Regions from separate parts of the Citricoccus muralis genome, predicted to be linked through region 2. Evidence: riboswitches for the same ligand, from Rfam matches in the RefSeq annotation. Region 2 holds a riboswitch; each other region holds the start of a gene.
What was found. Region 2 has a riboswitch for thiamine pyrophosphate ahead of P8192_RS01590 (MFS transporter). Riboswitches for the same ligand answer to the same signal wherever they lie in the genome.
Positions count from the first base shown of each region.

Region 1: it holds a riboswitch for thiamine pyrophosphate, as region 2 does, so the genes downstream of both, P8192_RS14360 (NtaA/DmoA family FMN-dependent monooxygenase) here and P8192_RS01590 (MFS transporter) in region 2, are expected to answer to the same signal.
Region 3: it holds a riboswitch for thiamine pyrophosphate, as region 2 does, so the genes downstream of both, P8192_RS14345 (3-oxoacyl-ACP reductase) here and P8192_RS01590 (MFS transporter) in region 2, are expected to answer to the same signal.

Region 1 covers NZ_CP121252.1:3,111,604-3,113,863, forward strand. Annotated here, with positions in the region: gene P8192_RS14355 (DedA family protein) at 1-94, opposite strand, end outside; gene P8192_RS14360 (NtaA/DmoA family FMN-dependent monooxygenase) at 163-1,461, opposite strand; TPP riboswitch at 1,454-1,561, opposite strand; gene P8192_RS14365 (winged helix-turn-helix transcriptional regulator) at 1,601-2,011, opposite strand; gene P8192_RS14370 (SDR family oxidoreductase) at 2,125-2,260, shown strand, end outside.
Region 2 covers NZ_CP121252.1:355,697-357,956, reverse strand. Annotated here, with positions in the region: gene P8192_RS01590 (MFS transporter) at 1-1,318, opposite strand, end outside; TPP riboswitch at 1,309-1,401, opposite strand; gene P8192_RS01585 (acetate/propionate family kinase) at 1,491-2,260, shown strand, end outside.
Region 3 covers NZ_CP121252.1:3,107,885-3,110,144, forward strand. Annotated here, with positions in the region: gene thiM (hydroxyethylthiazole kinase) at 1-469, opposite strand, end outside; gene P8192_RS14345 (3-oxoacyl-ACP reductase) at 469-1,299, opposite strand; TPP riboswitch at 1,351-1,459, opposite strand; gene P8192_RS14350 (formate--tetrahydrofolate ligase) at 1,546-2,260, opposite strand, start outside.

The DNA of each region.
Region 1 (2,260 bases), 370 kb from region 2:
CCACCACGTAGGTCGCCCCGGCCCGGGCGAAAACAATGCAGAACAGCGCCAGCCATACCCAGACCAGCGGCATGTTCCAATTCAAGGGGTTCACCTCTCCAGGGTATCCGGCGACAGTCCTATGTGCCGAAATGAGCCGAGCCTGCCCTCACTCGGCCCGCCTCACTCCCGACTCCACCGCTCACGCAACGTGGTCTCCCGGTATTCGCGCCGGAACCGACCCCGGCGCTGAAGTTCCGGCACCAGCTGCTCCACCACGTCCTCCAGCGACCCCGGCAGGGTAGGCGGCATCAGGTTGAACCCATCCGCCGCCCCGGAATCCACCCAGTTCAGCATCGTTTCAGCCACCTGCTCCGGGGTGCCTATCAGCGTGGCGTGCCCACCCCCGGCCGCCAGCAACCCCAACAGTTCGCGGACCGTGGGCTTCCGGGTCTCGATCATCCGCAGCACCGTGGCATAGCGCCCCACCGGCCCCGTGAATTCCTCCACGGGCGGCAGCTCCGGCACGGGCGCATCCAGCTCCCAGTCGGAGGCATCCTGACCCACAAAGAACGACAGCTGACGCAACGATTCCGCCACCGGCAGCAGCGCATCCAGTTCGGCCCGCCGCGCCCTGGCCTCCCGTTCGGTGGAGGCTACCTCGGTCACCAGGCCCGGCATCACGACGACGTCGTCCGGGTTCCGGCCTGCCGCGGCCACACGACGTCGCAGATCCGCCCGATACCGTCGGCCCGCCTGCGCATCCCACGCCACCGCGTAGATCCCCTCCGCGTAGCGTGCCGCCAGCGCGCGCCCCGGCTCCGAGGCCCCGGCCTGCAGCACCACCGGCCGCCCCTGCGGTGAACGCGGCACCGTCAGCGGCCCGGCCACCTCGAAGTAGCGTCCCCGGTGGTCCACCGGGTGAATTCGCGCGGCATCCAGGTAGGCTCCGTCCCGGTCCGCCCGCACCGCGCCGTCCTCCCAGGAGTCCCACAATCCCTGCATGGCCACGATAAACTCCTCGGCCCGGGCGTACCGCTGTTCGCGCCCCGGCAGGCGGTCCATCCCGTGATTCCGGGCTTCGGCGTCCGTCATCGACGTCACCACATTCACCCCCGCGCGCCCACCCGAGAGGTGGTCGAGGCTAGCGAGCATCCGCGCTGCCGGGAACGGCGTCCAGAAGGTGGAGGAGATCGTTGCCACCAGCCCGATCCGCTCCGTCGCCCGGGCCACCGCCGCCAGCGTGGTCAGCGGATCGAAGTACCGCACCGGCGCACTGCCCGGCCCCAGCGCCTGCCCGTCGGCCAGAAAGAACGCGTCGAGGCAGCCGCGCTCGGCCAGCTGGGCCAGTTGCTCCCAATACTCGATGGCCCCGATCCGCTCGACAGCAGAATCGGGAGCACGCCAGGCCGCCGCATGATGCCCGCATGCGGTAGCAAACAGGTTGAGGTGGATCTCGGAACGGGTGTGGACATGCGTCATTAATCGACAATCCCTTCGCCAGCATGATCTGGATCAGGTTCAACGGGTCTGTTCTCAGCCGCCGACTCGTTACGAACCAGGGGCACCCCGTGTCACGTTGTATAGGTGTTGACGACTTTACGTCAGCTCCGCCGCCGCGTCACCTCTGCGGGGCAGTAGCGTCATACTCCTGCTGCGCGGCGATCACCTGGGGCAATTCGGCCTCGACGACGGCGGTGAGCTCCGCCAGCGGCACCGCAACTTTCACGCCCAGCGGCGTCAGACCGTAGTCCACGTTCGGGGGAATGGTGCTGTGCACGGTGCGGACCACCATCCCGTCGCGTTCCAACTGACCGAGGGTCTGAGAGAGCATTCGTTCGCTGACACCATCGATCCGGCGCCGAATCTCCCCGAACCGCATGGGTTCGCCGCTGAGCTTCAGCGCCACCATGATCAGCGATCCCCAGCGACCGGTGAGGTGCTGCAAGGCGGTGCGGGAAGTGCAGGCACTCGAGAAGACATCGGGCGCGAAGTCTTCCGCTTCTGCTTCGGCATCTGGATCGAACGTCATGCCTTCCAGTATACGCTTATGGTTAGTGCTGACTTTTCAGTTGCACTTACTTTAGGTAAGCGCTACAGTGATTCCATCGCCGCCAACAGGCACCGACCGAAAGAAGGAACATCATGCGCATTGCCGTCACCGGAGCCACCGGCCACCTGGGTGGTCTCATCATCGAATCACTGCTGCAGCGCGGTGTGGCCGCGAGCGACCTGGTCGCCGTCGTCCGCTCTGCTGAGAAAGCGCAGCCCCTCTCTGATC
Region 2 (2,260 bases):
GCTCGCCCGGTCCCAGCCGCGGCCCGAGTGCGGCACCGATCATCAGCAACACCCCGCCCAGACTCAACAGCGCCATCACCGATCCGTGGCGGCCCAGCAGCGGCTCCAGCCAGGGCAGATAAAACGGGTACAGCGCCGGCAGCACCAGCGAGAGACTGTAGCCGGCACCGTACCCGGTGGAGCGCACCGCAGTGGGGAACCGCTCGGACAAATACGCAGCCACCGGCCCATACGCCGACACGGTGACCACCTGCAGCACGGCCGCCCCGGCCGCCGCCATTTCCCACGATGCAGCGTGCACGGTGAGCCACCACAGTCCCGGCCCGACCACGGCTGCCACCGCGCCCCAGCACAGGAACAGGGTGCGCCGACCCACCCCAGTGGAGAGGTGCCCGGCCACCGCCATCACGATCGCCTGCGCCACCGAGGCCAGCCCCATCACCACGGGCACCGCCGTCGGGTTCAGCCCCGAATCGGTAGACAATCGCTCCGTGAGCAACAGCACCGTGGTGTTGGTGAGCAGCCAGAGCCCGGTCATCATCGCGAACACCTGCCAAAAAGCACCCGCCCACCGGCCCATCAGCAGCGCCCGCATCCCGGTTCTCCCGGCGTTCGGCGCCGCGCCCTGGTTCCCCGTCTCCGTAGCGCGCACCTGATGAGCGTGGCGGTGGAACACCGGGGCATCCACCACATGACGGCGGTAGTAGATCAGCATCCCGATGGACAGTCCGGCACCGATGCCGAACAGCAGCCGCCACCCCCACGCGGCGTACTGGTCCGGGCCGAGCACCGCGAGCAGCCCCGCCACCGAAAACGCAATCGTGGCCTGCGCCCAGGGCGCCATCGACAGAATCAGACCGCTCATCAGTCCGCGACGCCGCCCCGACGACCACTCCATGGCCAGCGGAATCGCGGCAGAATATTCACCCGCCACGAAAATGCCGCCGATAAACCGCAGTGCCAGAATCAGCGCCACCGTGCCCGGGCCGAGTAGCTCGTGGGTGGGCATCACCGCGATGGCGAGCGCGCAGGCTGCGGTACCGGCGATGGCGATCCGGGTGGTGCGGGTGCGGCCGAGCCGGTCGGAAATCCGACCGAAAATGATCCCGCCGAGGGGCCGGCCCAGCAGCATGGCCACCATGATCAGCGCGCCGGTGGAGGCTGCGGCCCCGGGGCCGGCGAGCACCAGCATGGCCGGGGCCAGCGCCGTCACGGGGAGAAAGACGTGGATATTGTCGATCCCATTACCCACCACCCCTGCGCGCAGGGCCGGGTGCGATAGCCCCGGGTCAGAAACGGGGTCAGAAACGGAAGTCATGCGGACATCCCTTCGCTAGTTCGAGCTAGATCAGGTTCCACGGGTGTGATCTCAGCGCCCTTCGCGCACCCCGTGTCCGCGGCCCAGTGTAGCGCAGCGCTTCCCGCCCTACACTGGTGCCAGACACCCACCCGGCCCGGCCGGTCCCGCCCGACCCCCCTCAAGGAGCGCCATGCTGATTCTCGTCATCAATTCCGGTTCGTCGTCGTTGAAATACCAGCTGCGTGAGCTCACCGACGACGGCGTCGATACGGCAGAACCGGTGGTGGCGAAGGGACTCATCGAGCGCATCGGCCAGCCCGGATCCGCTATCACCGACCACGCCCAGGCCCTCGAGCACGTCGCCGCCGAACTGGAGGACGTGCTGGACGGACGCAGCATCGACGCCGCGGGCCACCGGGTGGTGCACGGCGGCGAACGCTTCTCGGCCCCGGCCCTGGTGACGCCCGAAGTGATTCGCGCTATCGACCGGCTGGCCCCGTTGGCCCCGCTGCACAACCCTCCGGCGGCGCAGGGACTGCGCGCCCTGAGCGCCCAGTGGCCGGACCTGCCGCAGGTGGTGGTGTTCGATACCTCGTTCCACCAGACCATGCCGAGGCAGGCCTGGCAGTACGCCGTGCCCACCACGTGGTACACCGACTACGGGATCCGCCGCTACGGGTTCCACGGCACCAGCCACGACCTGGTGACCGGGCTGACCGCCGAGCACCTGAACATTTCCCGCGAGGAGTTCCGCGGGATCATCCTGCACCTGGGCAACGGTGCCTCGGCGACGGCGATCCGCGACGGGCGCTCCGTGGACACCTCCATGGGATACACGCCGCTGGCCGGGCTGGTGATGGGCACCCGATCGGGTGACCTGGACCCCTCGATCGTCGCGCACCTGTGCAGCGCGCACGGCTACACGGTGGAGGAGATCGATCGGGTGCTGAACCAGGAATC
Region 3 (2,260 bases), 380 kb from region 2:
CGGTGCGCTCGGCCAGGGCCCGGGCGGAGTCCAGCACGGTCTCGACGGCGTCGGTGGCATCCACCCCGCGGCCCCCGGAACCGGCCCCGGCCAGCGCCAGGATCTCCGAGGCGTTGCCGCGGATCGCGCTCGGCCGCCCCTCCACCAGCTCGTGAGCCAGCCGGGTGCGCACGCTGAGTCCACCCACCGCCACCGGGTCCAACACCCAGGGAGTCTCGGTCTCGCCGGCGGCAGCCACCGCGGCACGCATCGCGTCGGCTGTCGCATCGGAGATGGTGCCGAGGTTGACCAGCACCCCGTCGGCCACCCGCGCGAATTCGGGGGCCTCTACCGGGTGCGCCACCATCGCCGGGGCCGCACCCACGGCCAGCAGCACGTTGGCGGTGATCTGTTGGACCACCGTATTGGTCAGGCACTGCACCAGCGGCGCCCGTTCGCGGAGCAGATGCAGTTCGGGAAACGTCGTCATCAGTTCATCACCAGCCCGCCGTCAACCACCAGGTTCTGCCCGGTGACCGCCCGGGATCCCTCACTGGCGAAGAACAGCACCGCGTCGGCGAACTGGGCGGGGGTGGTGACCTCGCGCAGCGGCGTGGCGGCGGCAATCGCGTCGAACACTTCGTCCGGAGTGGCCGACGACGCATCCGTGCTGCGCAGCAGTCCGCCGGAAACCATGTTCACCCGCACCCCGCGCGGACCCAACTCGGCGGCAAACGTCCTGGTCAGCGCCAACAATCCCGCCTTCGCCGCGGTGTAGTCGTGGTATGGCACCACCGGATTCTGCACCAGATTCGTACCCACATTGATCACCCGGGCCTCCCCGGCCTCCTCAAAGTCCGGCAGCGCGGCTTGGATCAGGTGCAGTGCACCCTCCACCGCGCCCTCGTACTGGCGGGCAAAATCCGCGCCCGTGATCTGCTCGACGCTGGGCCGCGCGTCCCCGTTGAAGGAGAAGTCCACCAGGGCATTGTTGACGACGACGTTCACCGGCGCCCCGAACCGTTCACGCCCGGCACTCACCAGGGCCTGCACCTCGTCACGGTGGCGCACATCAGCCCGGACGGCCACCGTTCGATCCGGGTGCCGCGCCACCAGTTCCTCGGCGGCGTCTCGGCTGGAAAGGTACCCGATCACCACCCGCGCTCCGGCTTCGAGAAACGCCTCAGTGAGGTGGCGGCCCAGGCCGCGAGCGCCTCCGGTGACGACGACGATGCGGTCACTCAGGTCAGGGGCGGCAGAAACCGGTCGGGACGCAGTGCCCGGGGTGGTGGGAGGAGAGGCGACGGTAGCTGAGGTCACGGTGGGCCTTTCTGACGGTGGCCAAGAGAGACCACCGGGATGCGCAAACCGACACCTCGCTGTGGACGTCCCTTCGCCAGTACGAACTGGATCAGGTTCAACGGGTGTTATCTCAGCCGCCCGGATCCCACAAGGATCGGCGGCACCCCGCGTCACTTCCCACCACTGTAGGCCACCAGGCCCAGTGCGCGGAAGGGCGCCGGCCAGGTTACTGCTGCGGCGCAGACACCGAGCCGCAGCTGCGGGTCAGCTCAGCCCCGAGATCTGACCGTCGACGACGCTCATCCCGTCGGCGGCGGGACGGCGCGGCAGCCCGGGCATGGTGAGAATCTGCCCGGTCAGCGCCACCAGGAATCCCGCACCCGGACGCCGTCGCAGTTCCCGGATGCTCACGGTGAAGCCCTCGGGCGCCCCCATCCGTGCAGGGTCATCGGAGAACGAGTACGGGGTTTTCGCCATGCACACTGGCACCCGGTCCTCACCCGCAGCTTCCAGGTCAGCCAGCTGCCGCGCCGCGAGCGCAGAGTATTCCACGCCGGCCCCACCGTAGATCTCGGTGACGATGCGCTCGATCCTCTCCCGCGCCCCGGTCTCGGGCGTGAACAGCCCCTCGGCGGTGCGCCCTTGCTCCAGGGCGGCGCGCACGTGCCCGGCGAGCTCCTCGGCCCCCGCCCCGCCGTGTGCCCACACCTCGGTTACCGCACAGGCCACGCCCTGGTCCCGGCACCAGTCCTGTAGCCAAGCCAGTTCGGCGTCGTCGTCCTGGGTGAAGCGGTTGATGGCCACCACCACCGGCGCCCCGAAGCGTTGCATGTTTTCCACGTGGCGGCCGAGATTGACGACTCCGGCCTCCAGTGCGGCCAGGTGTTCCTCTAGGCCGGCCGTGCCCGGATCGTTCAGCGTGGCCAATCCCATGCCCCCGTTGAATTTCAGCGCGCGCACGGTGGCCACCACCACGACG